DNA from 2 places in the Streptomyces sp. LS-MS-L19 genome. Region 1 is predicted to be linked to the other one. Evidence: riboswitches for the same ligand, from Rfam matches in the RefSeq annotation. Region 1 holds a riboswitch; the other holds the start of a gene.
What was found. Region 1 has a riboswitch for glycine ahead of gcvT (glycine cleavage system aminomethyltransferase GcvT). Riboswitches for the same ligand answer to the same signal wherever they lie in the genome.

Region 1 (14,839 bases):
CGAAGTCCTCGGCCGTGAAGCCGCGGGTGGCCAGGGCGGGCGTGCCGATCCGGAGGCCCGACGTGACCATCGGCGGGCGCGGGTCGTTCGGGACGGCGTTGCGGTTGACCGTGATACCGACCTCGTGGAGACGGTCCTCGGCCTGCTTGCCGTCCAGCTCGGACTCGCGCAGGTCGACGAGGATGAGGTGCACGTCGGTGCCGCCGGAGAGCACGTTGACCCCGGCCTCCCGGGCGTCGTCGGCCGTCAGACGCTCGGCGAGGATGCGCGCACCCTCCACCGTACGCCGCTGGCGCTCCTTGAACTCCTCCGAGGCCGCGACCTTGAAGGACACCGCCTTCGCCGCGATCACATGCTCCAGGGGACCGCCCTGGAAGCCCGGGAAGACGGACGAGTTCAGCTTCTTCGCGAAGGCCTGCTTGGCGAGGATGATCCCGCCGCGCGGTCCGCCCAGCGTCTTGTGGGTGGTGGAGGTGACCACGTCCGCGTGCTCGACCGGGTTCGGGTGCAGCCCCGCCGCGACCAGACCCGCGAAGTGGGCCATGTCGACCCACAGGTACGCCTCGACCTCGTCGGCGATCCGGCGGAACTCCGCGAAGTCCAGCTGGCGCGGGTACGCCGACCACCCGGCGATGATCACCTTCGGGCGGTGTTCGCGCGCCAGCTTCTCCAGCTCGGCCATGTCGACCAGACCGGTGGCCGGGTCCACGTGGTACGCGACCACGTCGAACTGCTTGCCGGAGAAGTTCAGCCGCATCCCGTGGGTCAGGTGACCGCCGTGCGCCAGGTCCAGGCCCAGGATGGTGTCGCCGGGCTGGGCCAGCGCGAACAGCGCGGCCTGGTTCGCGGAGGCACCGGAGTGGGGCTGCACGTTGGCGTACTCGGCGCCGAACAGCTCCTTGAGCCGGTCGATCGCGATCTGCTCGGCCACGTCGACGTGCTCGCAGCCGCCGTAGTAGCGGCGGCCCGGGTAGCCCTCGGCGTACTTGTTGGTGAGGACCGAGCCCTGCGCCTCCATGACCGCGAGCGGAGCGAAGTTCTCCGAGGCGATCATCTCGAGGGTGGACTGCTGACGGTCCAGCTCGGCGTCGACCGCGGCGGCGATCTCCGGGTCGAGCTCGTGCAGGGGGGTGTTCAGTGCGGACATCAGGTGCGGACTCCTCAGCCGGCGGAAAAGGCGGTGTACTCGTCGGCGGAGAGCAGGTCGGCCGGCTCCTCCGCGACGCGTACCTTGAACAGCCAGCCGCCCTCGAAGGGGGCGGAGTTCACCAGCGCCGGGTCGCTGACGACGTCCTCGTTGACCTCGGTGACCTCACCGGAGACGGGGGAGTACAGGTCGGAGACCGACTTGGTCGACTCCAGCTCGCCGCAGGTCTCGCCCGCGGTCACCGTGTCACCGACCTCGGGGAGCTGGACGAAGACGACATCGCCGAGCGCGTTGGCCGCGTGCTCCGTGATGCCGACCGTCGAGACGCCGTCCTCGGCGCCCGACAGCCACTCGTGCTCCTTGCTGTAACGCAGCTGCTGGGGGTTGCTCATGGCCTGAATTCTCCTGTACGCGGGAAAGTGCTGATGAAGGGGGGACTGCGGAAGGCGTGCGTGAGCAGCGACTGTGCGCTCAGCATCGCCTACGGCGGCTACTTCTGGCGCTTGTAGAACGGCAGCGCCACGACCTCGTACGGCTCGTGGCTGCCCCGGATGTCCACCGCGACACCCGTCGTGCCCGGCGCGGCGTACATGGCGTCGACGTAGGCCATCGCGATCGGCTTGCCCAGCGTGGGGGAGGGCGCCCCGGAGGTGACCTCGCCGATCACCTTGCCCTCGGCGACGACGGCGTACCCGGCGCGGGGGACCCGGCGGCCCTCGGCGATCAGGCCGACCAGGACGGGCGGCTCGTGGTTCGCGTTCTCCGCGGCCTCACGCAGGGCCGCGCGGCCCACGAAGTCGCCCTCCTTGTCGAACTTCACCACCCGTCCGAGGCCCGCGTCGAAGGGGGTCAGCTCGCGGGACAGCTCGTGCCCGTAGAGCGGCATGCCCGCCTCCAGGCGCAGCGTGTCCCGGCAGGACAGCCCGCAGGGGACGAGTCCGACGCCCTCGCCCGCCTTGGTCAGCGCCTGCCACAGCGTCTCCGCGTCGGACGGCGCCACGAACAGCTCGAAGCCGTCCTCCCCGGTGTAGCCGGTGCGCGCGATCAGCGCCGGCACCCCGGCGACCGTGCCCGGCAGACCGGCGTAGTACTTGAGCCCGTCCAGGTCGGCGTCGGTCAGCGACGCGAGGATCCCGGGGGACTCCGGCCCCTGTACGGCGATCAGGGCGTAGGCGTCCCGGTCGTCCCGCACCTCGGCGTCGAAGCCGGCCGCGCGCTCGGTCAGCGCGTCCAGGACGACCTGGGCGTTGGAGGCGTTGGCGACGACCATGTACTCGGTGTCGGCGAGGCGGTAGACGATCAGGTCGTCCAGGATGCCGCCGTCTTCCTGGCAGATCATGGTGTAGCGGGCCCGGCCGATACCGACCGAGGCGATGTTGCCGACGAGGGCGTGGTTCAGCAGTCCGGCGGCCTGGGGACCGGTCACGGTGATCTCGCCCATGTGGGAGAGGTCGAACAGCCCGGCCTTCGTGCGCACCGCGTTGTGCTCGTCGCGCTCGGAGCCGTAGCGCAGGGGCATGTCCCAGCCGGCGAAGTCGGTCATCGTGGCACCGAGGGAGCGGTGCAGGGCGTCGAGCGCGGTGTGCCGGGGCGCAGAACTGGTCATAGAGCGGTCGTCTCCAGAATCCAAGGCATGACGGGCGAGGTCGTTCCTCCCCATCTGTCATCGGAACCTGAGAGGTTCGCCATGAAGGACATGGCTTGCACCGTGGGTGGGGCCACCGGCGTCGGCGGCCCGCTTTTCAGATGTGCCTCGCCCGCGCGGTAACGGGGCCTGAGAGATTCAAGGGAGGGACTTGCTCCTTCGGCGCCCGGGTACATGTACCCGGGACTCTCCCGCGCGGATTCAAACGGCCGGTATGCAGTTGGCGCGGACATCATTGCACGCATCGGAGGCCGACGGCAGGGCCGCACCCGGCGCACCCTCCCGGTCCCCTTCTGTAACCGGCTTGTGGCGGTACGCGTACAGAAACGCGAGAGATCATCCATTACCTTCTCTTTACGCTCGGTGGGGAGGGGAAGCCCTGAACCCGGAGGAGGACGATGACGGTGAACAGGACCACCGCGTACGCGACGACCTCGGGCATCGCGCTGCCCAAGCAGCCCGCGGCCCCGGCCGTCGAGGCCCGCGGCGCCCACCCGGTCGTCCGTGACCTGCGCGACCGCGCGGGCCACGGCCCGCACGCCCTGCTCTTCGGTCCCGAGGACCTCGTCGTCATCACCGGCCTGCCCGGCAGCGGCAAGTCCACCCTGATGAAGCGGGCGGTCACGGGGACCCGGATCGACTCCCAGGACACCCGGGACCGCTGGGACGGCCGGCTGTCCCGCTTCCTGCCGTACGCCGTCTACCGCCCCCTGGTCCGGCTCGCGCACTACGCCGGACTGCGCCGCGCCCTGCGCTCCGGCGGGGGAGTGGTGGTGCACGACTGCGGCACCCAGACCTGGGTGCGCGGCTGGCTGGCCCGCGAGGCCCGGCGCCGCGGCGGCACCCTGCACCTGCTGCTCCTCGACGTCACGGCGGACACCGCGCTGGAAGGCCAGCGCGAGCGCGGCCGGGGCGTCTCGCGGTACGCCTTCCTGCGGCACCGGGGCGCGGCCGCCCGGCTGATCCGCTCCGTGGAGCGCGGCGACCTGCCCCCGGGCTGCGGCTCGGCGGTGCTGATCGACCGGGACGCGGCGGACGTACTACGGCGGATCGACTTCACGGGCTGAGCCATACGCCTCGCGGCGGCTCGGCTGCTGAGGCTGAGCCACATGCCCCGCAGGCGATCCGCTTCACGGGCTGAGCCACACACCGTCCGCACCCGCTAGCCTTTCAGCCACATCAGCGGTTCACAGCAGGCGGTCAGACAGATGGACTTCCCGGCGGATCTTCCCGCGGACTTCCCGGCACAGTCGGCACACCCCCACCCGCACGGCGGGTGGCCCGGCAACGAGCTGGAGGAGGTGCTCTCGGCCTCCCTCGGCATGCCCTCGGCGGGCGGCCGGATCATCGAGGTGCTGGGCCGCAGCTTCGTCTGGGTCCCGCTGCCCAACGGCGGCGGCCCGCACAGCGGCCCCCTCGACCTGCCCACGCTGGAGCTCGGGGGCCAGGCGTTCGTCCCGGTCTTCAGCTCCGAGGAGCAGTTCCGCCAGGTCGTCGGCTCGCACCTGTCGTACACCATCGCCCCCGCGGTGGAGTTCGCCCGCGGTCTGCCCCCGCACGTGGGCATCGCCGTGAACCCCGACGGCGTGGTCGGCGTCCCGCTCCCGCCCGCCGCGGTGGCCGACCTCTGCCGCGTCGGCCGCACCCCGCTGGACGGCCCCAACACCGGCGGCCGCGTCAAGCTCTACGAGCCCGACTGGCAGGACGACCCGGTCGATTTCCTCGCGGCCGCGTCCGCGGAGTTCGCGGCGACCGGCGTGGTCCTCACCGCCCGCCGCTGCCTGGCCGCCATCGAGACGTCCGACCCGGTCATGTTCGTCGGCGTCGAACTCTCCCAGTGGGAGGGCGACCTGCGCACCCTCCCGATGGACGCCCTCGGCCGGGCGCTGGGCACGACCCCGGTGAAGTGGCCCGTCAACCTGGTCCTGTTGGACGTGGCGGACGACCCGGTGGGCCACTGGATGCGAGGACAGGTACGGCCCTTCTACACCCAGGGCTAGTCGAACCCGCTCAGGGGCGCGGGGAACTGCGCGACCAGCCACGGACAACGCGCACCCGCCGACGACGCACAGGTCCCCACCCGGTAGGCGCTTAAGCTGGTTTCATACTCGGGGAACTTTCAAGAAGGGGCGATACGACGTGAGCGCCAGCGGCACCGCGACCGGCTCGGTCGAGCACATGCTGCGCCAGGTGACCCCCGGGCGCTACGACGCCTACGAGGCACTGCTGCGCGCCCTCGCGACCCCGACCGCCGGCCAGATCTGGATGCTGCTGTGGCACGGCCAGTCCGGCTCCCCGGACGCCCAGTACGGAAACATGGAGGTCGACGGCCACGGTTACGCCCCCTGCGTGACCTCGGCCCAGGAGCTCTCCGCGAGCGGCTGGAACCGTTCCTACGAGGTCGTCGACGGCATCGACGTCGCCCGCACCCTCTACCCCGACCACTACGGTCTCTGGCTGAACCCGCACGCCCCCGGCGGTGGCGTCGGCATCCCCTGGCTCGACCTGCGCCGCATCGCCACCGGCCTGGAGCGCCAGCCCGCGGGCCCGCTCCGGCTCTCGGAGCCCGGTATCGAGGTCCCGCAGTTCTACGCCCTGCTCGTGCAGAACGCCCACCGCACCCCGGCGGTCCGCTCGCTGCGCCGCGCCTGGGTGCAGCCGGCGCTGGGGGCGCCGTATCTGGCCATCGGCCTGGATGTGTACGACACCAGCCCGTCGGCCGTGGACTCGGTGCGCGCGATGATGCAGCAGTCCATCGGCGCGGTCCCGGAGGGGCTGCCGGTGTCGACCGTGGCGATGTCCGACGAGTACGACCCGGTGGCGCTGTGGATGCGCGCGGGGGCCCGGCCCTTCTACGACCGTGAGGCGCACGGCGCTCCCGTCCAGGCCCCGGCGGCGGGGTACGGCTACCCGCCGGCCCGTGGCGGTTACTGAGAGTCAAAGCAACCCGTTCGGCTCGTTTACGTAACAGCCACATTTCTTCGCGCGTAGATAGCGGCGGATCATCACCGATGTCGCTTATTGTGCCGTTCTGTCCCAACTGGCATGCGTCCGGGAGGCGTTACCCGTTGTTCGGATAACGGAATCCCTCGTACTGCATCACGGTTACGCATACTTTCCTCGCCAGGCCTGGCGGGTGATCGCAGCGAAGCTGAAGACTCCCCAGGCAGACGCAGGATCAGATGTTCCTGTGAGCTGAGCAAGTCGACAAAGCCGTAATCCACGGCAGGTGTAGGCCGGTCACCACCGGCGAGAGGGGTCGGGTCACTGTGACCGCACCGATCGAGACCACCGGGGCGCAGGCCGAGGCGCAGCCTGAGGCTGTCCTCGCCGGGGCCGGCAAGGGGCAGATCGAGGGCCGTTCCCTGGGGCAGATCGCCTGGTCCCGTTTCAAGAGGGACAAGGTGGCGGTCGCCGGTGGCGTGATCGTCATCCTGCTGATCCTGGTCGCGGTGCTGTCCCGTCCCATCCAGGCCCTCTTCGGGCTGGACCCGAACGCCCTGCACCAGGATCTGATCGACCCCAACACCTCGCTGCCCAAGGGCGACTGGGGCGGCATGAGCTGGGACCACCCGCTCGGCGTCGAGCCGAAGTTCGGCCGCGACATCGCCACCCGCATCCTCGAGGGCTCCTGGGTCTCCCTGGTCGTGGCCTTCGGTGCCACGATCCTGTCCAACACGATCGGCGCGGTCCTCGGCGTGGTCGCCGGGTACTACGGCGGCCGGGTCGACACGATCATCAGCCGGCTGATGGACACCTTCCTGGCGTTCCCGCTGCTGCTGTTCGCCATCGCCATCTCGGCCACCCTGCAGGGCGGTGCCTTCGGCCTCGAGGGCCTGCCGCTGCACATCAGCGTGCTGATCTTCATCATCGGCTTCTTCAACTGGCCCTATCTGGGCCGCATCGTGCGCGGCCAGACGCTGGCCCTGCGCGAGCGGGAGTTCGTCGACGCGTCCCGGGGGATGGGGGCCAAGGGGCCCTACATCCTCTTCCGGGAGCTGCTGCCGAACCTCGTCGGCCCGATCATCGTCTACTCGACGCTGCTCATCCCGACCAACATCCTCTTCGAGGCGTCCCTCAGTTTCCTCGGCGTCGGCATCCAGCCTCCGCAGGCGTCCTGGGGCGGCATGATCAACCAGGCGGTCGACTACTACCAGGTCGACCCCCAGTTCATGATCGTGCCTGGTCTGGCCATCTTCGTGACCGTCCTGGCGTTCAACCTGCTCGGCGACGGTCTCCGCGACGCTCTCGACCCGCGCAGCCGCTGACCCGCGGCCGCGGTGAGAGTCCACAAGATTTCCGACAATTGAAGGGGAAGCAGACCATCATGCGAAGGTCAGCGCTGGCCGCAGTGGCGGCCATCGGCAGTGCGAGCCTGTTGCTCTCGGCTTGCAGCAAGGCCGATGACAACGACGGTGGAGACGGAAGCAAGTCGGCAGGGGCCAACGCAGCGACCAAGGGTGTCGTCAACGCCTCCACCCAGAAGGGTGGGACGGTCACGTACGAGTACTCCGACGTCCCGGACTCCTTCGACCCCGGCAACACGTACTACGCCTACATGTACAACCTCAGCCGGCTGTACGCCCGCCCGCTGATGACCTTCCAGCCCGGTCCGGGCGAGGAGGGCAACAAGCTGGTCCCGGACCTCGCCGAGAGCGCCGGCCAGCCGAGCGACGGCGGCAAGACCTGGACGTACAAGATCCGTTCGGGTCTGAAGTACCAGGACGGCACCCCGATCACCTCGAAGGACGTCAAGTACGCCGTCGAGCGCTCGAACTTCGCGCGTGACGTGCTCTCCCTCGGCCCGAACTACTTCCAGCAGTTCCTCGAGGGCGGCGACAAGTACAAGGGCCCCTACAAGGACAAGAGCGCCGAGGGCCTGAAGTCCATCGAGACGCCGGACGACACCACGATCGTCTTCAAGCTCAACCGCCCCTTCCAGGAGTTCGACTACCTGGTCGCCACGCCGCAGACGGCTCCGGTCCCGCAGGCCAAGGACACCGGCGTCGACTACGTCAAGAGCATCGTCTCCTCGGGCTCGTACAAGTTCCAGAGCTACAAGGAGGGCCAGCAGGCCGTCCTCGTGCGCAACGAGAACTGGGACGCGAAGACCGACCCGCTGCGCAAGCAGTACCCGGACAAGATCGTCGTCAAGCTGAAGGTCAACGCCGAGACGATCGACCAGGACGTCCAGGCCGGTGACGCGATCGACCTCGGTGGTACCGGCGTCCAGGCCGCGACCCAGGCGAAGGTCGTCAACGACTCCAACCTGAAGGCCAACACGGACAACACCTACGGTGGCCGTCTGGTCTACATGGCGATCAACACCCAGGTCGCGCCGTTCGACAAGGTCGAGTGCCGCAAGGCCGTCGAGTACGCCATCGACAAGGTCTCCGTGCAGACCGCCGAGGGCGGCCCGATCCGCGGTGACATCGCCACCACCGTCCTGCCGCCGGACATCCCCGGCTACCAGAAGGCCGACGTCTACGCGACCACCGGCAACAAGGGTGACGTCGCCAAGGCCAAGGAGCAGCTGAAGGCCTGCGGCAAGTCGACGATCAGCACCAACATCTCGGCGCGCAGCGACCGTCCGCAGGAGATCGACGCGGCCACCGCGATCATCGCCTCGCTGAAGAAGGTCGGCATCAACGCCAGCATGAAGCAGTACCCGTCGGGCAAGTACTTCACCGACTACGCGGGTGTGCCGAGCTTCGACAAGAAGCAGAACATCGGTCTGCACATGATGCAGTGGGGTGCCGACTGGCCCTCCGGCTACGGCTTCCTCCAGCAGATCCTGCACGGTGACGCGATCGGCGCGTCCGGCAACACCAACCTCTCGTATCTGAACGACAAGCAGATCAACGAGATGCTGGAGAAGGCCATCGCCACCGAGGACGACACCGCGCGCAACGCCCTGTACGGGCAGATCGACAAGCGTGCGATGGACCTGGCGGCGCTGGTCCCGCTGACCTACTTCAAGGTCCTGCTGTACCGTCCGGCCGGCTTCACCAACCTGGTGTCCTCGGCGGCCTTCAGCGGTCAGTACGACTACCTCAACATCGGCACGACCAAGAAGTAGCCCCGGAAGGCAGGTGAAGGCATTGGTGCCCGTGGGCTTCGCGGCCCACGGGCACCAGCGCCGGTCCCCGTGATCTCGTACATCCTCCGTCGGACGTTCGCGGCAGTGATCCTGCTGTTGGTCGTCACCGCGGTCACCTTCGCGATCTTCTTCCTGCTGCCACGGATGGCCGGTCAGACCGCCGACCAGCTCGCGCAGCAGTACCTCGGGAAGAGCCCGTCGAAGGCGGACATCCTCGCGGTCAAGCAGAACCTGGGTCTGGACGACCCCCTGTACCTCCAGTACTGGCACTTCATCAAGGGTGTCGTGTCCGGGGCCACCTACAACCTGGGTCCCACCACCGCGCACTGCGACGCGCCGTGCTTCGGTTACTCCTTCAAGACCCACGAGGCGGTCTGGCCGCAGCTCACCTCGCGCATCCCGGTGACCGCGTCGCTGGCCCTCGGTGCCGCCGTGCTGTGGCTGGTCTCCGGTGTCGTGATCGGTGTGATCTCCGCGCTCAAGCCCGGCAGCTTCTTCGACCGCAGCTTCATGGGCGTCGCGCTCGCCGGTGTCTCGCTGCCCATGTTCTTCACGGGCAACCTGGCGCTGCTGCTCTTCACCTACCAGTGGCCGATCTTCGGCCGCACCTATGTGCCGTTCACGGAGAACCCGGCCCAGTGGGCCAACACGCTCTTCCCGGCCTGGTGCTCGCTCGCTCTGCTGTACTCCGCCATCTACGCCCGGCTGACCCGTTCGGGCATGCTGGAGACGATGAACGAGGACTTCATCCGCACGGCCCGCGCCAAGGGCCTGCGCGAGCGCAACGTGGTCGGTCGGCACGGCCTGAGGGCAGCGCTGACGCCGATCATCACCGTGTTCGGCATGGACCTGGGTCTGCTGCTCGGCGGTGCGGTGATCACCGAGACCGTCTTCTCGCTGCCCGGCATCGGTCAGTACGCGGTCCAGGGCATCACCGACAACGACCTGCCCCCGATCCTCGGCGTGACGCTGCTGGCCGCCATCTTCGTCGTAGTCGCAAATCTCCTGGTGGACCTGCTGTACGCCGCCGCCGACCCGCGGGTGAGGCTCTCGTGACCGAACTCTCCAAGACCGGTGCCGCCCTGGGCGAGCCCGGGCCCGGCAACGCTCCCGACGCCTTCCTCGCGGTCCGCGACCTCAAGGTGCACTTCCCGACCGACGACGGCCTGGTCAAGTCCGTCGACGGGCTCAGCTTCCAGGTGGAGAAGGGCAAGACCCTCTGCATCGTCGGCGAGTCCGGCTCCGGCAAGTCCGTCACCTCGCTGGCCATCATGGGCCTGCACCGGCTCGGGGCGCGCGGCAAGAACGTGCAGATGTCCGGCGAGATCTGGCTGGGCGGCAAGGAGCTGGTCTCCGCCGACCCGGACGAGGTGCGCCGGCTGCGCGGCCGCGAGATGGCGATGATCTTCCAGGACCCGCTGTCCGCGATGCACCCGTACTACACGATCGGCAACCAGATCGTGGAGGCGTACCGGGTCCACCACGACGTCAACAAGAAGACCGCGCGCAAGCGGGCCGTCGAGATGCTCGACCGGGTCGGCATCCCCGAGCCCGGCAAGCGGGTCGACAGCTACCCGCACGAGTTCTCCGGCGGTATGCGTCAGCGCGCGATGATCGCGATGGCGCTGGTCAACAACCCCGAGCTGCTCATCGCGGACGAGCCGACCACCGCCCTCGACGTCACCGTCCAGGCGCAGATCCTCGACCTGATCCGGGACCTGCAGAAGGAGTTCGGCTCCGCGGTCGTCCTCATCACCCACGACCTGGGTGTGGTCGCCGAGATCGCCGACGACGTCCTCGTGATGTACGGCGGCCGGTGCGTGGAGCGCGGCAGTGTCGACGACGTCTTCGAGCGCCCGCAGCACCCGTACACCTGGGGCCTGCTGGGCTCGATGCCGCGCATCGACCGGGAGACGTCCGAGCGGTTGATCCCCGTCAAGGGCCAGCCGCCGAGCCTCATCAACGTCCCCTCGGGCTGCGCCTTCCACCCCCGCTGCCCGTACGCGGACATCCCCAAGGGCGATGTCACCCGTACCGTGCGCCCGGAGCTCCAGCAGGTCGGCGGCGGGCACTTCTCCGCGTGCCACCTCTCGCAGGAGGACCGCACGCGGATCTGGACCGAAGAGATTGCGCCGAAGCTGTGAGTGAGACGAAGAAAGCCGCCGACTCCGAGGTCCTGCTCAAGGTCGAGGGCCTCCAGAAGCACTTCCCGATCCGCAAGGGCGTGCTCCAGCGGCAGGTCGGCGCGGTCAAGGCGGTCGACGGCATCGACTTCGAGGTCCGCAAGGGCGAGACGCTCGGCGTGGTCGGCGAGTCGGGCTGCGGCAAGTCGACCATGGGCCGGGTCATCACCCGCCTCCAGGAACCGACCGGCGGCACGATCCACTTCGAGGGCCAGGACATCACGCGGCTGAACACGGCCGGGATGCGTCCGCTGCGGCGGGACATCCAGATGATCTTCCAGGACCCGTACGGCTCCCTGAACCCCCGGCACACCATCGGCGGAATCGTCTCTGCGCCCTTCCGGCTCCAGGGCGTGGAGCCCGAGGGCGGGGTGAAGAAGGAGGTCCAGCGCCTCCTGGAGCTGGTGGGCCTGAGCCCCGAGCACTACAACCGCTACCCGCACGAGTTCTCCGGCGGTCAGCGCCAGCGCATCGGCATCGCGAGGGCGCTCGCCCTGAAGCCGAAGCTGGTGGTGGCCGACGAGCCGGTGTCCGCGCTGGACGTCTCCATCCAGGCGCAGGTCGTGAATCTCATGGACGACCTCCAGGAGGAGCTCGGCCTCACGTACGTGATCATCGCGCACGACCTGTCCGTCGTACGGCACGTCTCGGACCGTATCGCGGTGATGTACCTCGGCAAGATCGTCGAACTCGCCGACCGCACCGCCCTGTACGAGGCGCCGATGCACCCGTACACCAAGGCGCTGATGTCGGCGGTCCCGGTGCCGGACCCGAAGCGCCGGGGTGCCAAGTCCGAGCGCATCCTGCTGCGCGGCGACGTCCCGTCCCCGATCTCCCCGCCCTCCGGCTGCCGTTTCCACACGCGGTGCTGGAAGGCCACGGAGATCTGCAAGACGACGGAACCGGCGCTGATCGAGCTGCGTCCCGGCCAGCGCGTGGCCTGCCACCACCCGGAGAACTTCGCGGACCAGGCGCCGCAGGACACGGTCCTGCTGTCGGTCGCGAAGGAGGCGGCATCGCTGGTCGCCGACGAGGTCCTGGAGGAGTCGGCGGAGACGTCGGCGGCGGTGGCGGCGGAGGTGGCTTCGCCGGAGACGGCCGAGCCGGCCGACACGGAGGCGTCCGAGGAGGTTCCGGAGAAGCCCGAGGTCACGACGGTGAAGACGGGTCCCGGAGCGAAGACGTCCCCCGTCGCTCCCGTCGTCGACCCGCAGTCGGACGACGAGCCGCAGTCGTCCGACGACACCACCGAACCGGAAGCCCCCGGTCAGGAGTCAACCGAGAAGTAACGCATGACGAGTTGGCAAAGTCATGCACATGCCCGAACGGGAGAGTGAAGAGTCGTCCGTGTCCGACTTATCGGTACACGCTCGAAAGGGACGACACCATGAGACTCTCCCGTTCGGCACGCTTAGGAGCCGTCGCGACCGCGGCGGCTTCCTTCTTTGTCATCGCGGCCGCCCCGGGCCCGAGACCCGGCGCCCCCGGCATCGGAGACCCCTACTTCCCGAACCTCGGCAACGGCGGCTACGACGCCCGCCACTACACCCTCGACGTGGCGTACGACCCGGACACCGACCGCCTGGACGGCCGTACGACCCTGTCCGCCCGCGCCACCCAGAACCTCTCCTCCTTCGACCTGGACCTCCAGCAACTCCAGGTCACCGAGGTCCAAGTCAACGGCAGGCGGGCGCAGTTCACGCGCGACGGCGACGAGATCCGCATCACCCCGCGCCAATCCCTGCGCAAGGGCAAGGACTTCACCGTCGCCGTCACCTACGGCGGTGTCCCGGAACCCCTCAGCGGTCCCATCGTCTTCGGCTCCGACTACGGCTGGATGAAGACCCCCGACGGCGTCTTCGTCGCCTGTGAACCCAACGCCGCCTCCACCTGGTTCCCGTCCAGCGACCACCCCTCGGACAAGGCCACCTACGACATCCGCATCAGGACCCCCAAGGGCCTGACCGCGGTCTCCAACGGCCGGCTCGTGTCGACGTACGACAAGGGCGGCTCGACGTACACCCACTGGCGCGAGAAGAAGCCCATGGCGACCTACCTCGCGACCGCCACCATCGGGAAGTTCGACGTGCGGACCGGGACGACACCCGGCGGCATCCCCATCTACACCGCCATCGACCCGGTGCTGGAGAACAGCAACAACGTCGACGTGTACGGCGTCACCGCCGAGGCCACCGACTACTGGTCGCAGGTCTTCGGGCCGTACCCCTTCGAGGAGACCGGCGCGATCGTCGACGACATGCCGCAGGCCGGGTTCTCGCTGGAGGTGCAGACCAAGCCGGTCTACTCGGCCGTCCGCAACGAGACGACGATCGTGCACGAGCTGGCCCACCAGTGGTTCGGCGACAGCGTCTCCGTCGCGCACTGGAAGGACATCTGGCTCAACGAGGGCTTCGCCACGTACAGCCAGTGGCTGTGGGCCGAGCACAAGGGCACCCGCAGCGCCCACGACTCCTTCATCGCGGGCTACGACGCCCGGCCCGCCGACAGCGCCTTCTGGCAGACCGTCGTCGGCGACCCGCAGCGCGACACCATGTTCGCCTCCGCGGTCTACCAGCGCGGCGCGATGACCCTCCAGGTGCTGCGCGAACGCATCGGCGACCAGGCCTTCTTCAAGCTCCTGCCGGCCTGGACCAAGCTGCACCGCTACGGCAACGCCGACACCGCCGACTTCGTCCGGCTCGCCGAGAAGGTCAGCGGACAGCAGCTCGACGACCTGTTCCGCACCTGGCTCTTCACGAAGGGCAAACCGGCCCTCTAGGAGCCCCTGCGCAAGAATGCGGTGTGCTCCAGCAACTGTTCAGCCCCTCCGTCCAGCACACGCTCGACCTCGTCGGCATCTTCGTGTTCGCCATCTCCGGCGCGCTGCTGGCCGTCCGCAAGAACTTCGACGTGTTCGGCATCGCCGTGCTCGCCGAGGTCACCGCGCTGGGCGGAGGGCTGTTCCGGGACCTGATCATCGGCGCGGTGCCGCCCGCCGCCTTCACGGACCTCGGGTACTTCCTCACCCCGCTGCTCGCCGCCCTCCTGGTCTTCTTCCTGCACCCGCACGTGGAGCGCATCCAGGTCGGCGTGAACGTCTTCGACGCGGCGGGCCTCGGCCTGTTCTGCGTCGCCGGGACGACCAAGGCGTACGAGTACGGGCTCGGCCTCACCCAGTCGGCGACCCTCGGTCTCGCCACCGCCGTCGGCGGCGGTGTCCTGAGGGACGTGCTCGCCAACGAGGTGCCCTCGCTGCTGCGCTGGGACCGCGACCTGTACGCGGTCCCGGCGATCGTCGGCGCCACCATGGTCGTCCTGTGCATCCGCTACGACGCCCTCACCCCGTTCACCAGCGGGCTCGCGGCGCTCACGGCCTTCGTACTGCGCCTGCTCGCGATGCGGTTCCACTGGCGAGCTCCGCGGGCCTGGAACCGGCGCTCGACCGTGCGTGAGGAGTAGCGCCCGCGCGGCCGTGCAGCAGGCCCATCTCCTCGGTCAGCCAGACGAAGGACGGCACCACCTGCGGCCGCCACAGCGCCATGTTGTGGCCGCCCGCGCTCTTCGGGATGTAGACGACGTGCACGGTCGTCGGCGCCTTCGCGACCTGTTCGAGGCCCACGGCCGCCTCGTAGCCGTCACCGGGCTGACCGGACTCGTAGAGCGCGATCGCGGGCGGGACGCGGTCGTCGCGCAGCAGCATGTAGGGGTTGTTGGCGCGGCGCAGGGCCGGGGTCTCGGAGGCCAGCGAGTTGCGTTCGCCGATC
Region 2 (14,839 bases), 5.3 Mb from region 1:
AATCCGCAGGACCTGGAACCGGCGCTCAACATCCCTGGAGGCGTGGTGCAGACTCTCGAGAAGGAGCAGGCCACCGTCATCGTCGAGCGGTCGGACAAGATCGTTGTGGACGCCTTGCGAGCGGCGAAGCGGCCTGACTACGCTCGGTCGTCCTCCCGGTGAACCGGGGGTGCATGCGGGGCGTCGGGCCAGGGCATGAGGTTGCGGGGGGTCGGCGCACCGATTGGGTGGTGCGTGGTGGAAACTGTCTGGTGGAAACGGACGTTGTGAGGATGTCCGGGTCGACCGGTGTGTTCAATCAGGGTTCGTCCTGCCCCACGGGCGGGTCTGTTTCGGTCAAGGGGAATCGCCCGTGAAGTTGTTTCAGAAGTTGTTCGGCAAGAGCGCGCGAGAGGGCAGCGACAACAACGCCACCGCTCGGCACCGCGCACAGCCCGACGCCGAGGGCCAGCGTCCGCTGTTCCGGGACCAGGTCGGTGGGCCGGGCGACATTTCCGGAGGTCAGGGCGCGCCTTCTGTTGACCCTGCCCAGTCCGGCGGCATAGGTTTCGGGCAGCCGTCAACCTCAAGTACGGGTGGAGGGTTTTCCCCTATGTCGGCCCAGGTGTGTACGAGGTGCGGTAACCGCAACGCGGAGAACAGCCGCTTCTGCTCCAACTGCGGAGCTCCGCTGCGGGCGGGGGCGGTGCCCGAGCGTCCTTCCGAGACGACCTCCACCATCTCCATCTCCGGCCTCGAGGCCTACGACTCCGAGGTCACCGGTCAGACGCAGATGCCGGCGCTCTCCCCGGAGGCGCAGGCTGCCGTCGACGCGCTGCCGCTGGGCTCCGCGCTCCTGGTCGTGCGCCGGGGGCCGAACTCGGGCAGCCGCTTCCTGCTGGACGGCGAGCTGACCACGGCCGGCCGCCACCCGCAGAGCGACATCTTCCTCGACGACGTCACCGTCTCGCGCCGCCATGTGGAGTTCCGCCGAGGCCAGGACGGCTCGTTCACGGTGTCCGACGTGGGCAGCCTCAACGGTACGTACGTCAACCGCGAGCGGATCGACTCGGTCGCCCTGAACAACGGCGACGAGGTGCAGATCGGCAAGTACCGGCTGGTGTTCTACGCGAGCCAGCAGGGCTACTGACCCTCCCAGGGAAGGTCCATGCTTCAAACACCGAGCGGCGGTGCCGGACACGGCACCGCCGCCACGGACAGTGGACTGATGAGCATCGGCACGGTGCTGAACGTGCTGCGCGACGAGTTTCCCGAAGTCACCATCTCCAAGATCCGTTTCCTGGAGTCCGAGGGCCTCATCGAGCCGCAGCGGACCCCCTCCGGGTACCGCAAGTTCAGCGACCGGGACGTCGAGCGCCTCGGCCACGTCCTGAGGATGCAGCGGGACCACTATCTGCCGCTCAAGGTGATCCGGGAGCACCTGGACGCCATGGAGCGGGGCGAGGCCGTCGCGCTGCCCACAGTGGGCCGTCAGCGGGACGGAGAAACGGTCCTGGAGGTCCCCGAGGGGCCCACCGCGGCCCGGATCGGCCGGGCCGAGCTGCTCGCCGCCGCCGAGATCGGTGAGGCGGAGCTCGCGGAGTGGGAGTCGTACGGGCTCATCACCCCGCTGCCGGACGGGGCGTACGACGCGGAGACGGTGACCGTGGCCGCGCTCGTCGTCGAGCTCGGGCGGTTCGGGATCGAGCCGCGGCACCTGCGCGCGATGAAGGCAGCGGCCGACCGTGAGGCGGGGCTCGTGGACCAGGTGGTGGCTCCGCTGAAGCGCCACCGCAACCCGCAGACCCGCGTGCACGCGGAAGCCCGTACGAAGGAACTGGCGGGGCTCACGGTGAAGCTGCACGCGGCGCTCGTGCAGACGGCCCTCGGTGTGCGGCTGCCCTGAGGACGGCAGGTGCAGGAACTGTCACCCGTTTCCTGCCCGACTACCCAAACGTCCCGGGCACGGCCTAGGGTTGCTGTGTGAACGAGCTCGATGTCGTAGGTGTCCGGGTCGAAATGCCCTCCAACCAACCGATCGTGCTCCTGCGTGAAGTGGGAGGCGACCGCTACCTCCCCATCTGGATCGGGCCGGGGGAGGCGACCGCGATCGCCTTCGCGCAGCAGGGCATGGCCCCCGCACGACCGCTGACCCACGACCTGTTCAAGGACGTGCTGGAGGCGGTCGGCCAGGAGCTCACCGAAGTGCGCATCACGGACCTGCGTGAGGGCGTCTTCTACGCGGAGCTGGTGTTCGCCAGCGGGGTCGAGGTGAGCGCGCGGCCGTCCGACGCCATAGCGCTGGCCCTGCGCACCGGGACGCCGATCTACGGCAGCGACGGAGTGCTCGACGACGCCGGCATCGCGATCCCGGACGAGCAGGAGGACGAAGTGGAGAAGTTCCGCGAGTTCCTCGACCAGATCTCCCCCGAGGACTTCGGCACCAGCAGTCAGTGAGGCGGGGGCGGCCGGTCCGGCGGATCAGTGGTCCGTGACGGGTCGGCCGTGTCCGGTCGCCACTGAAATGCCGGCATTTGCCACCGGCGCGTGAGAGCGTCCTGCGGCCCGCTCAGAGCGCATTCGGCTAGCCTTTCCCCGCGGACGGGTACGGGAAACCACTCCTAGGGTGATTATCACTCGGCGTGCCGAGTGTGGCGATCGTTGACGCACCCCTGGTGACTGCCTACCGTCGAGAAGGCAGGTCAAGGACGGAGGTCGGCGTGAGAAGCAGCGGCGACGGTACGGCTGGGGGTGCCCCCGGACGGAGTCTCGGGGCGAGCGGTCCGTACCCGCTTCACACCAGCGCGGCCGATCATCACGCTCCGCAGCGACCGGCGGCCGTGCCGAGCAGCGGAGGGGCGACGTCCATGACGTCCGAGCAGATCGGCTATCGCGGCCCTACGGCGTGCGCGGCGGCCGGTATCACCTACCGGCAACTCGACTACTGGGCGCGCACCGGGCTCGTGGAGCCGAGCGTGCGGCCCGCCTACGGTTCGGGCACGCAGCGGCTCTACAGCTTCCGGGACGTCGTCGTCCTGAAGATCGTCAAGCGGTTCCTCGACACGGGCGTGTCGCTGCAGAACATCCGCACCACGGTCCAGCACCTGCGCGAGCGCGGCTTCCAGGACCTGGAGCGCATGACGCTCATGAGCGACGGAGCCACGGTCTACGAGTGCACCTCGCCCGACGAGGTCCACGCGCTGCTCCAGGGCGGCCAGGGGATCTTCGGGATCGCCGTGGGTGTCGTGTGGCGCGACGTCGAGAGCGCGTTGTCGCAGCTGCACGGGGAGCGGGTCGATACCGGGGAGACGCTGGTCGGGCACAACCCCGCGGACGAGCTGGCCAGGCGCCGCAACCGGGCGGTCTGAAGCCTGCCCCGCTGCCTTCGGCGGGGCATTGTCAGTGGCGTAGGGCAGCATCGGACATGTGAGAAAAGCGCCCACGATCCTGCATCTCGACATGGATGCCTTCTACGCCTCGGCGGAGCAGGCGTCCAAGCCGAGTCTGCGTGGGAAGGCCGTCGTCGTGGGCGGGCTGGGGCCGCGGGGTGTGGTGGCCACCGCGTCCTACGAGGCCCGGGTGTTCGGGGTGCACTCGGCGATGCCCATGGCCCAGGCGAGACGGCTCGCGCCGAACGCCGCGTATCTCGTGCCGCGCTTCGGGTTCTACAAGGCGATCAGCGAGCAGGTGATGGGGCTGCTGCGGGAGTTGTCGCCGCTCGTGGAGCCGCTGAGCCTGGACGAGGCGTTCGTTGATCTGGAGGCCGGGGGAGCGGCCTGGGACGAGGGGTCGGCGCGGCTGGCCGGGGCGAAGCTGCGGGCCGACATACGGGCCGTCACGGGGCTCACGGGGTCCGTGGGGCTCGCCGCTTCCAAGATGCTCGCGAAGATCGCCTCCGAGCAGGCCAAGCCGGACGGTCTGGTGGTGATCGAGCCGGGGACCGAGCGGGCGATGCTGGGGCCGATGTCGGTGCGGACCCTGCCGGGGGTGGGGCCGGCGACGGGGGACCATCTGCGGCGGGCCGGGATCCACACGGTCGACGAGATCGTGGAGGCGGGGGAGGACGAGCTGGTACGGCTCCTTGGGAAGGCGCACGGGCACGGGCTGTACGCGATGGCGCTGGCGCGGGACGAGCGGGCCGTGGTGGCGGAGCGGGAGACGAAGTCCGTGTCGGTGGAGGACACGTACGACGTGGACATCCATGACCGGGTCCGGGTGGGGCTCGAGGTGCAGCGGCTGGCGGACCGGTGTGTGCGGCGGTTGCGGGGGGCCGGGTTGTCGGGGCGGACCATTGTGTTGAAGGTGCGGCGGTACGACTTCTCGACCCTGACGCGGTCCGAGACGCTGCGGGGGCCCACGGATGATCCGGCGGTGGTGCGGGAGGCCGCTCTGCGGTTGCTGGAGGGGGTGGATTCCACCGGGGGTGTGCGGCTGCTGGGGGTGGGGGTTTCGGGGCTCGCCGACTTCACGCAGGAGGATCTGTTCGCTCAGGCCGCGGGGGAGCGGGTCGAGGTCGCCGAGGAGGACATCGGGGAGGTGGCTGTGGTGGAGGCCCGGACGGCGTCCGAGCGGCGGTGGGTGGCCGGTCACGATGTGCGGCACGCCGAGTACGGGCATGGGTGGGTGCAGGGGAGTGGGCTGGGGCGGGTGACCGTGCGGTTCGAGACGCCGGATTCCCTGCCGGGGCGGGTGCGGACGTTTTCTGTCGACGATCCTGGGCTGGAGGTGGCTGAGCCGTTGCCGCTGGTTGAGGGGACGTCGGGGATGAGTTCCCACCCGCACCACCCGTGACGGTTTCGTCGTCGGGTGCGGGTGGCCCCTGTGGGGGCTGAGCGCCGTCGGCGGCTGTCGGGTGGTGGGGGAAGTCGGGGTGTGGCGGGACCGCTGGGTGGTGGGTGAGTCGGGGGTGTGGCGGGGCGCCGGCTGTGGTGGGGAAGTTCGGGTGTGACGGGGCCGCTGGGCGGTTGGGGGGAGTCGGCGTGGTGCGGCTGCCGGTTGGTGCGGGGAGTGGGGGCGTGGTGGGGCTGCTCGTGGGGAGTGGTCGGCTGGTCGTTGTGGGCGTGTGCCGGGGGTGGTCGGCTGGGCGTGGGGGTCGGCTCGTGGGCTCTGGAGGTGGGTGCTCGCCCTGCGCCGGACATCGTGGGGGAGTGGGAGGGGGGCGAGGGCTCTCGGCCGGGTGTCAGGTCTCTGCGTCCTCCGTGCCTGCCACCTTGCCGAAGGGGCGGTCCGGGAGGGGGGACGGTGGGGACAGGTGCAGGCCGTAGTGGTGGTAGAGCTGGAGTTCCTGGGCCGGGGAGAGGTGGCGGCCCACGCCGAAGTCGGGGGCGTCCTTGATCAGGGTGCGGTCGTAGGGGACCTTCAGGCTGCCCTCGACCAGTTCGCTGGGCTCCAGGGGGACGAAGGCGTCGCGGGAGAACAGGCCGGTACGTATGGCCGCCCACTCCGGGACCCCGGTCGCGTCGTCGAGATAGACCTCGTCGACGGTGCCGATCTTGGTGCCGTTGCGGTCGAACGCCTTGCGGCCGATCAGGTTGCGCGGATCGATGTCGGTCTGCACGGGCCCTCCACTTGGTCGCAACTCATCCGAAGCGGTCGTAAGCACTACGAAAGAGCACATTGGAGTGGGCGGCCACTCGAACGCCCGACCTGAACCTCGCTGGTAGGCTTGCAGGCGGCTGTCGACCCCGTGCGGGAGAGTCCTCCAGACAACATCGGAGGCGCCGAAGGAGCAAATCCTCCCCGGAATCTCTCAGGCTCACGTACCGCACGGACGAGGTCACTCTGGAAAGCAGGGCGGGTGTCGACGGCGGCTTCCGCTCTCACCGACGGTGAAAGCCGGTGGCCCTCGGGCGACCGGTGAAGCTCTCAGGTTGAGATGACAGAGGGGGAGGCCGTCGGGGTACCCGCGCCGGGGTACCCCTCGAAGGTCGCGTCAGACCAGGAGGCCTCCGCAATGACCGCCCACCGCATTCCGCTCGCAGAGCTCGAGCAGGGGATCCCGTTCGAGCAGCGTCACATCGGTCCTGACCACGAAGCGCGGGCCAAGATGCTCGCCCAGGTCGGATACGGCTCGCTCGACGAGCTGACCGCCGCCGCGGTGCCCGACGTGATCAAGAACGCCGATGCCCTGGAGCTGCCCGGTGCGCGCACCGAGGCCGAGGTGCTGGCCGAGCTGCGGTCGCTGGCCGACCGGAACCAGGTCCTCGACTCCATGATCGGACTCGGGTACTACGGGACCTTCACGCCGCCCGTCATCCTGCGGAATGTGATGGAGAACCCGGCCTGGTACACCGCCTACACGCCGTACCAGCCGGAGATCTCGCAGGGGCGCCTGGAGGCGCTGCTGAACTTCCAGACCATGGTCGCCGACCTCACCGGGCTGCCGACCTCCGGTGCCTCGCTGCTCGACGAGGGAACCGCGGCCGCGGAGGCCGTGGCCCTGTCCCGGCGCATGGGGAAGAACAAGAAGGGGCTCTTCCTCATCGACGCGGACGCCCTTCCGCAGACCATCGCCGTCATCGAGACCCGCGCCGAGCCGACCGGGGTCGAGGTCGTCGTCGCGGACCTGAGCCGGGGCATCCCGGCCGAGATCGCCGCGCGTGAGATCAACGGCGTGCTCCTCCAGTACCCCGGTGCCTCCGGGGCCGTACGCGACATCAAGCCGGTCATCGACCAGGCTCATGAGCTCGGCGCGCTCGTGACCGTCGCCGCCGACCTGCTCGCGCTGACGCTGCTGAAGTCGCCGGGGGAGCTCGGGGCGGACATCGCGGTCGGGACCACGCAGCGGTTCGGGGTGCCGATGGGCTTCGGCGGGCCGCACGCGGGCTACATGGCCGTACACGAGAAGTTCGCGCGCAGCCTGCCCGGGCGGCTGGTGGGCGTGTCCGTGGACGCCGACGGCAACAAGGCGTACCGGCTCGCTCTCCAGACGCGTGAGCAGCACATCCGGCGGGAGAAGGCGACCAGCAACATCTGCACCGCGCAGGTGCTGCTCGCGGTCATGGCCGGGATGTACGCGGTCTACCACGGGCCCGACGGGCTGAAGGCGATCGCGCGGCGGACGCACCGGTACGCGAACCTCCTCGCCGCGGGGCTCACCGCCGGCGGGGTCGAGGTCGTGCACGGCGCCTACTTCGACACCCTCACCGTGCGCGTGCCCGGGAAGGCGGCCGAGGTCGTCTCCGCCGCACGGCGGAACGGGGTCAACCTGCACCTCGTCGACGCCGACCACGTCTCCGTCGCCTGTGACGAGACCACCGCGCGGGCCCAGGTGGGCGCCGTGTGGAACGCGTTCGGGGTCGAGGGTGACATCGAGGCGCTGGACGCGGCCACCGAGGAGGCGCTGCCGGACGCGCTGCTGCGCGGCGACGACTTCCTCGCCCACCCCGTCTTCCACCAGTACCGCTCCGAGACCGCGATGCTGCGCTACCTGCGCCGGCTCGCCGACCGCGACTACGCGCTCGACCGCGGCATGATCCCGCTGGGCTCCTGCACCATGAAGCTCAACGCGACCACCGAGATGGAGCCGGTCACCTGGCCCGAGTTCGGGCAGCTGCACCCCTTCGCGCCCGCCGAGCAGGCCGAGGGCTACCTGACCCTGATCCGGGAGCTGGAGGAGCGGCTCGCCGAGGTCACCGGGTACGACAACGTGTCCCTCCAGCCGAACGCCGGGTCGCAGGGTGAGCTGGCCGGGCTGCTCGCCGTGCGCGGGTACCACCGGGCCAACGGTGACGAGCAGCGGACCGTGTGTCTGATCCCGTCGTCCGCGCACGGGACCAACGCCGCGAGCGCCGTGATGGCGGGGATGAAGGTCGTCGTCGTGAAGACCGCCGAGGACGGCGAGATCGACGTCGAGGACCTGCGGGCCAAGATCGAGCAGCACCGCGACGAGCTCGCCGTGCTGATGATCACCTACCCCTCGACGCACGGCGTGTTCGAGGAGCACGTCGCCGACATCTGCGCGCAGGTGCACGAGGCCGGCGGTCAGGTGTACGTCGACGGGGCCAACCTCAACGCGCTGGTGGGACTGGCCAAGCCGGGGCACTTCGGCGGTGACGTCTCGCACCTGAACCTGCACAAGACCTTCTGCATCCCGCACGGCGGCGGTGGCCCGGGCGTGGGTCCCGTGGGCGTGCGGGCCCACCTGGCGCCGTACCTGCCGAACCACCCGATGCAGCCCGCCGCCGGTCCTGAGACGGGCGTGGGGCCCATCTCCGCGGCCCCCTGGGGCTCCGCGGGCATCCTGCCGATCTCGTGGGCGTACGTGCGGCTCATGGGCGGTGAGGGCCTTAAGCGGGCCACGCAGGTGGCCGTGCTCTCCGCCAACTACATCGCCAAGCGGCTCGAGCCGCACTACCCCGTGCTCTACACCGGACCGGGCGGGCTCGTCGCGCACGAGTGCATCATCGATCTGCGGCCGCTGACGAAGGCGACCGGCGTCAGCGTGGACGATGTGGCCAAGCGGCTCATCGACTACGGCTTCCACGCGCCGACCATGTCGTTCCCGGTGGCCGGGACGCTGATGATCGAGCCGACCGAGTCCGAGGACCTGACCGAGCTCGACCGGTTCTGCGAGGCGATGATCGCCATTCGCGCGGAGATCGAGAAGGTCGGCTCGGGGGAGTGGGACGCGGACGACAACCCGCTGCGGAACGCTCCGCACACCGCCGGGGCGCTGGGCGGGGCGTGGGAGCACGCGTACACGCGTGAGGAGGCCGTCTTCCCGGGCGGTGTCTCGGTCGCGGACAAGTACTGGCCGCCGGTACGGCGGATCGACCAGGCGTTCGGCGACCGGAACCTGGTGTGCTCGTGCCCGCCGTTGGACGCGTACGAGGACTGAGGTCGAGGTGCGGAGGGGGCCCCGTTCCGGCGGGGCCCTCTTTGCGTTCGCGTCGCTTCTAGACCGTCGCCAGGGACACGTCGGTCGACTTGATCAGGGCGACGACCGGGGTGCCGGCGGTGAGGGCGAGCTCGGTCGCGGAGTCCGCGGTGACCGCGGAGGTGAGCTCGCCTCCCTCCACGGCGACCTTGACGGTGGCCATGGCGGCTCCCGTGGCCACGGCGGTGACCGTGCCGGGGAGCTGGTTGCGGATGGACACACCCCGGACCAGGGCCGTGGCGAGGGAGACCTCCGTCGACTTCACCAGGGCGCGGACGGCTGAGCCCTGGGCGAGGCCGAGGTCCTCGACGGCGTCCAGGGTGATCGCGGCCGTCAGTTCCTGGCCGCCGTCGAGGCGGATCTTGACGGTCGCCATGGCCTCGCCCCGGGTGACGGTGGTGACGGTGCCGGGGAGCTGGTTGCGGATGCTCAGGGTCATGGGCATCAACGTAGGGCGTGCGCGGGGGCGCGGCGGGGAGCGGAGTCCGCGCGTGGCGGGTCAGCCGGTGTGGACGCGGGGGCGGCGGGCGCGGTCCGGTTCCGCTTCGCGCAGGACCTCGCGGGTGACCGGGGCGACCTCGCCCTGGCCGAAGAGGAAGAAGCGCAGGAAGTTGTGGAAGGGGTTGCCCTCGGTCCACTCGAAGTAGATGTGGGGGGTGCAGCGGGTCATGTCCCGGACGTGCAGGAGCAGGGCCGCCAGGGCGTTGGGGATGGAGGAGGACTCCAGGGTCAGCACGCGGTAGCGGTTGTGCAGGACCTCGCCGCGGACGGTCAGGCCCGCCTCGAACTCGGAGGGGTCCAGGACCGTGACCTCGACGAAGACGAAGTCCTCGCCGGGGATGTCGTTGTCCTCGCGGATCTGCTCGATCTTGTCCCGGTACTCGGCCTTGTCGCGTGAGTCGGGCTCGTTGGCGATGAAGCGCATCTTGCGGCTGGCCATGTCCCGGACGAAACGTTCCGCCATGTCGTCGAGGGTCACGCTGGTCACGCGCAGCTCGAAGGCGCGGGCGAGGCGGGACAGCAGGGAGACCAGGATGATGCCGGCGATGAAACAGGCGCCGATCTTCACGCCGTCGGGGCGCTCGATGACGTTGACGACGGTCGTGTAGAGGAACACCGCGGAGATGACCGCGAAGCCGATCGTCCAGCCACGCTGTCCGGCCTTGCGGGCGGCGATGGTCACCGCGATCGCCGCCGAGCTGATCAGGACCAGCACGCCGGTGGCGTAGGCGCCGCCCTGGGCGTCGACGTCGGCGTCGAAGAGCCAGGTGACCAGGAAGGCGATCAGGGTGAAGACGATGACCATGGGGCGCACGGCGCGGGCCCAGTGCGGGGCCATGCCGTAGCGGGGCAGGTAACGGGGCATGAGGTTGAGCAGGCCGGCCATGGCGGAGGCGCCGGCGAACCACAGGATCGCGATGGTCGAGACGTCGTAGACCGTGCCGAAGACGCCACCGAGGTAGTCGTGGGCGAGGTAGGCCAGCGCGCGGCCGTTGGCCGGACCGCCGGACTCGAAGTCCTTCTCCGGGATGAGCAGGGTGGTGATGAAGCTGGTGGCGATCAGGAAGCAGCTCATGATCACGGCGGCGGTGGTGAGCAGCTTCTTGGTGTCGCGGATACGGCCCGTGGGGCGTTCCTCGGTGTCGCCGTCGTCGCCCTGGACGTGCGGCATGACGGCGACGCCGGTCTCGAAGCCGGACAGGCCCAGCGCGAGCTTGGGGAAGACGATCAGGGCCATGCCGATCATCACGAAGACGTTGCCGTGTTCGGCGGTCAGGGCGCTGGACCAGTCGGTGACGACATGGCCGGCGGTGATCACGTGCCACAGGCCGACGATCACGACGACGACGTTCAGGGCGAGGTAGATGCCCACCAGGACGACCGCGACGCCGATCGCCTCCAAGAAGCCCTTGAGGAAGACCGCGCCGAGCAGGGCGACCAGGACCAGGGTGATGAGCATCTGCTGGTTGTGCAGGGTGCTGGTCAGGTGCGGGTTCTCGACGAGGTGGGTGGAGGCGTCGGCCGCGGACAGGGTGATGGTGATCAGGAAGTCGGTGGCGGCGAAGCCGAGCAGGGTCAGGACGAACAGCTTGCCCTGCCAGAACGACAGCAGGCGCTCCAGCATCGCGATGGAGCCCTCGCCGCGGGGGCTCTCCTCGGCGACCCGGCGGTAGACGGGCAGGGCGCCGGCCAGGGTGACGATCACGAGGACGATGGTCGCGATGGGGGAGAGGAGGCCGGCCGCGAGCGCGGCGATGCCGGGCTGGTAGCCGAGGGTGGAGAAGTAGTCGACGCCGGTCAGGCACATCACCCGCCACCAGCGCTGGCCCCGGTGCGCGGGTTCCGGATCGGCGTGCGGGCCCGTGTGGCCGCCCGGCTTGCCCATGTCGGACAAGCCCTCCAGCATCCAGGAGCGCAGGCGACTGGCGGGTGGCTGTTCGGTGGTGGCCATCGGGGGGTGCTCCAGAGGTGCGGCTCAGTTGCGGCCGCCCTGCTGACGGCGGGACCAGCGTAAGCGGAGAGTGACGTTTGGGCCCCCGGATGGAGGGCGTATGGGCGTCAAGCTTCCGTTAAGACTCGGGCCCTCTTCGCCCATCCCACCGTCCACCTCGAAGGACCTCCGACGACCTCGGACAACGGGGAACCACCCCGGGCGGATACGCAGCGTCATGGAGAAGGGGGTCCGTGAGGCGGCGGGATGTGCGGCTCGCGAGGGGGGCTCGCTCCGTTTCTTCGTAAGGATCGCTGACGTAGCCGAATGTTTCGGGTCCGGTGGCGTTCCCTGGGGGCGACTTCGGTTTGTCGTCGGCCGGATGGTCGCCGTGTACGGCATCGGGGGTGCCGGGTCGGCCGGACCGATCGCAAGAACCCTCCGGCCGCTGAAGCGGACGCCTTGTGGGACGAGTTGAGGGCCCGCCCTCCGAACATTCCCTGTGCACAGGGGGTTGCCACCTTTCAGTAGCTGTCTCTAGGGTGCGGCAGCAGCGAAGCTTTCTGGATCTCTTCCGAAACTTTCGAAACGCAGGACGGACAAGGACGTCTCCGTCCCGTACCCAAGGAGCGCAAAATGGGCGACCCGGCACTGTCCCGCCGTGGCTTTCTGGCGGCGTCCGCCGCGGCCGGTATCGGTATGACGGCACTGACCGGCTGTGGCGGCGACTCGGACGGAGGTTCGTCCGACGGGACGACCACGGTGGAGTGGTGGAACATCTCCACCACCGAGCCGGCGAAGAGTGTCTGGGCGAGCCTCGCCAAGAAGTTCGAGGCTCAGAACCCCAAGGTGAAGATAAAGATCGTCCAGCTGGAGAACGACGCCTACAAGTCGAAGATGACGGCGCTGACCGCCTCCGGGAAGCTCCCCGACATCTTCCACACCTGGGGCGGGGGCGTGCTCAAGCAGCAGGTCGACGCGGGGCTCGTCGAGGACCTGACCGACCGGACCAAGCCGTGGGCGGACGGTCTGCTGAAGGTCACCAAGGAGCCGTACATCTTCGACGACAAGGTCTACGGCATTCCGTTCGACATGGGCATGATCGGCTTCTGGTACAACAAGAAGCTCTTCAAGCAGGCCGGTGTCAGCGAACCCCCCACCACCTGGGGCGGCTTCCTGGAGGCCGTGAGCAAGCTGAAGTCGAAGAACATCACGCCCATAGCCCTCGCGGGCAAGGAGAAGTGGCCCGGCATGTACTATTGGGCCTACCTCGCGATGCGCACCGCCGGTATCGACGCCCTCCAGAAGGCCAGCGAGGACAAGGACTTCACCGGTGCCGGGTTCATCGAGGCCGGGCGGCACCTCAAGGAGCTCGTGGACCTCCAGCCCTTCCAGAAGGGCTTCCTCAACGCCGCCTACTCCACCCCGACCGGCCAGGCGGCCGCCGTGGGCAACGGCAAGGCGGCCATGGAACTGATGGGCCAGTGGGCCCCGTCCGTGGAGGCCGACTCCGGCAAGGGACTCGGCGCCGACCTCGGGTTCTTCCCGTTCCCCGCGGTCGAGGGCGGCAAGGGTGCCATCACCGAGGTGTTCGGCGGCGGCGGCGGACACGCCCTGCGCCGGGGCGCCCCGCAGGCGGCCGTCGACTTCCTGAAGTTCTTCGCCTCCGAGGCCACCGAACTCGAACTGGTCAAGAAGACCAGCGTCCTTCCCGTGCTGCCGAACGCGGAGAAGGCCATGACCGACCCCAACCTCAAGCTCGTACAGGCCCAGTTGAAGGCCGCCACCGGCTTCCAGCTCTACCTCGACCAGGCGTACGCGCCCGCCGTCGGCCAGGAGGTCAACGACAGCGTGGCCGCGCTGATCGCCGGGTCCAAGTCCCCCGAACAGGTCGCCCAGTCGATCACGCAGACCGCGAAGGAAGAGCAGTAGCCCGCGATGACCTCCACGTTCCTCGCAGACAAGCGGAGCGGTCCGGGCACCGAACTCCCGCCCCCGGAATCAGTCAGGGCCCGGGGGCGGGGCCGGCGGCGGGTGCTGCACTGGCTCACCGCGGTCGGCTTCCAACTGCCCGCCCTGGTGCTGTTCATCGGCATGGTCCTGCTGCCGATGCTGTTCGCGCTGTACGCGGCCTTCTTCCGCTGGGGCGGCTTCGGCATGCCCTCGGACTACGTCGGCACGGACAACTTCACGGACCTGTTCGACAACCCGGTGTTCCTGGGTGACCTGTGGCGCTGCCTGGTCCTGGTCCTGCTCTCCCTCGTGCTCCAGCTGCCGTTCGCGCTCGCCATGGCGGTCCTGCTCAACCAGAAGTTCCGCGGCCGGGCCGTCTACCGGATGCTGTTCTTCGCGCCCTACGTCCTGTCCGAGGCGATCACGGGCGTGCTGTTCAGCATGGTCTTCGCGCCGGACGACGGTCTCGCCGACCACGTCCTGGGCGCGGTCGGGCTCGACGGCGTGGGCGGGCTGTGGTTCGCCGACCCGTCGTACGTCATGGCGACGCTCTTCCTCGTCATGACCTGGAAGTACTTCGGCTTCCACATGATGCTCTACCTGGCCGGACTCCAGTCCATCCCACGGGAGTTGACCGAGGCCGCGCTCATCGACGGGGCCAGTGCCTGGCAGCGGTTCCGCAACGTCACCCTGCCGCTGCTCGCGCCCACCCTCAGGATCAGCGTCTTCCTGTCCGTCATCGGGGCGATCCAGCTGTTCGACCTGGTCTGGGTGATCACCCAGGGCGGGCCCGACCACCACTCCGAGACGATGGCCGTGACCATGTTCCAGTACGGCTTCAAGCGCTACCAGGTCGGCTACGCCAGCGCGATCAGCGTGGTCATGTTCGGCATCTGCCTCGTCTTCGCCCTCGCCTACCAGCGGTTCGTGCTCCGCCGCGACCTCGAAGGGGCCACCACGACGATGAGGGGGGACGGGAAGTGATCCGCAAGAACCTGCCGTTGCACGCGATCCTGCTGCTCGTCGGGGCCGTCATGGTCGTCCCCCTCGTCTACGCCGTCCTGTCCGGCTTCAAGTCCACCGACGAGCTCTCCAGCAACCCCTTCGGGCTGCCGAAGCGATGGCTGACCAGCAACTACACCGACATCCTCGGCGGCGGTGACTTCTGGCGGCTGCTCGGCAGCAGCACGCTGATCGCCGTCGGTACGACGGTGCTGGTGGTCGCGCTGTCCGCGCTGGCCGCGTTCTCGTTCGCGCGCTTCGCCTTCCGCGGCCGGGAGGCGCTGTTCACGCTCTTCACGATGGGGCTGATGTTCCCCTTCGCGGTGGCGGTGCTCCCGCTCTTCCTGCTGCTGCGCTCGCTCGACCTGCTGGACAACCCGCTCGGCGTGATCCTGCCGCAGGCCGCGTTCGGGCTGCCGATGACGATCATCATCCTGCGGGCCTTCTTCCGGGAGATCCCCGGCGAGCTGGAGGAGGCGGCCACCCTCGACGGGTGCTCCTCCTTCGGCTTCTTCTGGCGGGTGCTGCTGCCCATGGCACGGCCGGCGCTCGGCACGGTGTCGGTGCTCGCCGTCGTCACCAGCTGGAACAACTTC

Region 2: linked by a shared signal. The riboswitch ahead of gcvP (aminomethyl-transferring glycine dehydrogenase) and the one ahead of gcvT (glycine cleavage system aminomethyltransferase GcvT) in region 1 are both predicted to bind glycine.

What each region holds. Positions count from the first base shown of each region.
Region 1 is NZ_JBYCLL010000001.1:6,920,623-6,935,461, forward strand. Features, by position in the region: gene glyA (serine hydroxymethyltransferase) at 1-1,147, opposite strand, end outside; gene gcvH (glycine cleavage system protein GcvH) at 1,162-1,539, opposite strand; gene gcvT (glycine cleavage system aminomethyltransferase GcvT) at 1,638-2,753, opposite strand; glycine riboswitch at 2,798-2,899, opposite strand; glycine riboswitch at 2,900-2,996, opposite strand; gene AC2XR2_RS31035 (AAA family ATPase) at 3,191-3,859, shown strand; gene AC2XR2_RS31040 (enhanced serine sensitivity protein SseB) at 4,001-4,792, shown strand; gene AC2XR2_RS31045 (enhanced serine sensitivity protein SseB C-terminal domain-containing protein) at 4,932-5,726, shown strand; gene AC2XR2_RS31050 (ABC transporter permease) at 6,062-7,060, shown strand; gene AC2XR2_RS31055 (ABC transporter substrate-binding protein) at 7,120-8,871, shown strand; gene AC2XR2_RS31060 (ABC transporter permease) at 8,941-9,948, shown strand; gene AC2XR2_RS31065 (ABC transporter ATP-binding protein) at 9,945-11,036, shown strand; gene AC2XR2_RS31070 (ABC transporter ATP-binding protein) at 11,033-12,364, shown strand; gene AC2XR2_RS31075 (M1 family metallopeptidase) at 12,463-13,854, shown strand; gene AC2XR2_RS31080 (trimeric intracellular cation channel family protein) at 13,878-14,534, shown strand; gene AC2XR2_RS31085 (alpha/beta hydrolase) at 14,443-14,839, opposite strand, start outside.
Region 2 is NZ_JBYCLL010000001.1:1,584,130-1,598,968, reverse strand. Features, by position in the region: gene AC2XR2_RS06955 (DUF881 domain-containing protein) at 1-162, shown strand, start outside; gene AC2XR2_RS06950 (zinc-ribbon and FHA domain-containing protein) at 224-1,129, shown strand; gene ftsR (transcriptional regulator FtsR) at 1,148-1,885, shown strand; gene AC2XR2_RS06940 (bifunctional nuclease family protein) at 1,963-2,436, shown strand; gene AC2XR2_RS06935 (MerR family transcriptional regulator) at 2,700-3,347, shown strand; gene AC2XR2_RS06930 (DNA polymerase IV) at 3,406-4,770, shown strand; gene AC2XR2_RS06925 (PRC-barrel domain-containing protein) at 5,159-5,536, opposite strand; glycine riboswitch at 5,659-5,754, shown strand; gene gcvP (aminomethyl-transferring glycine dehydrogenase) at 5,933-8,818, shown strand; gene AC2XR2_RS06915 (TOBE domain-containing protein) at 8,877-9,296, opposite strand; gene AC2XR2_RS06910 (APC family permease) at 9,357-11,309, opposite strand; gene AC2XR2_RS06905 (extracellular solute-binding protein) at 11,925-13,220, shown strand; gene AC2XR2_RS06900 (carbohydrate ABC transporter permease) at 13,227-14,225, shown strand; gene AC2XR2_RS06895 (carbohydrate ABC transporter permease) at 14,276-14,839, shown strand, end outside.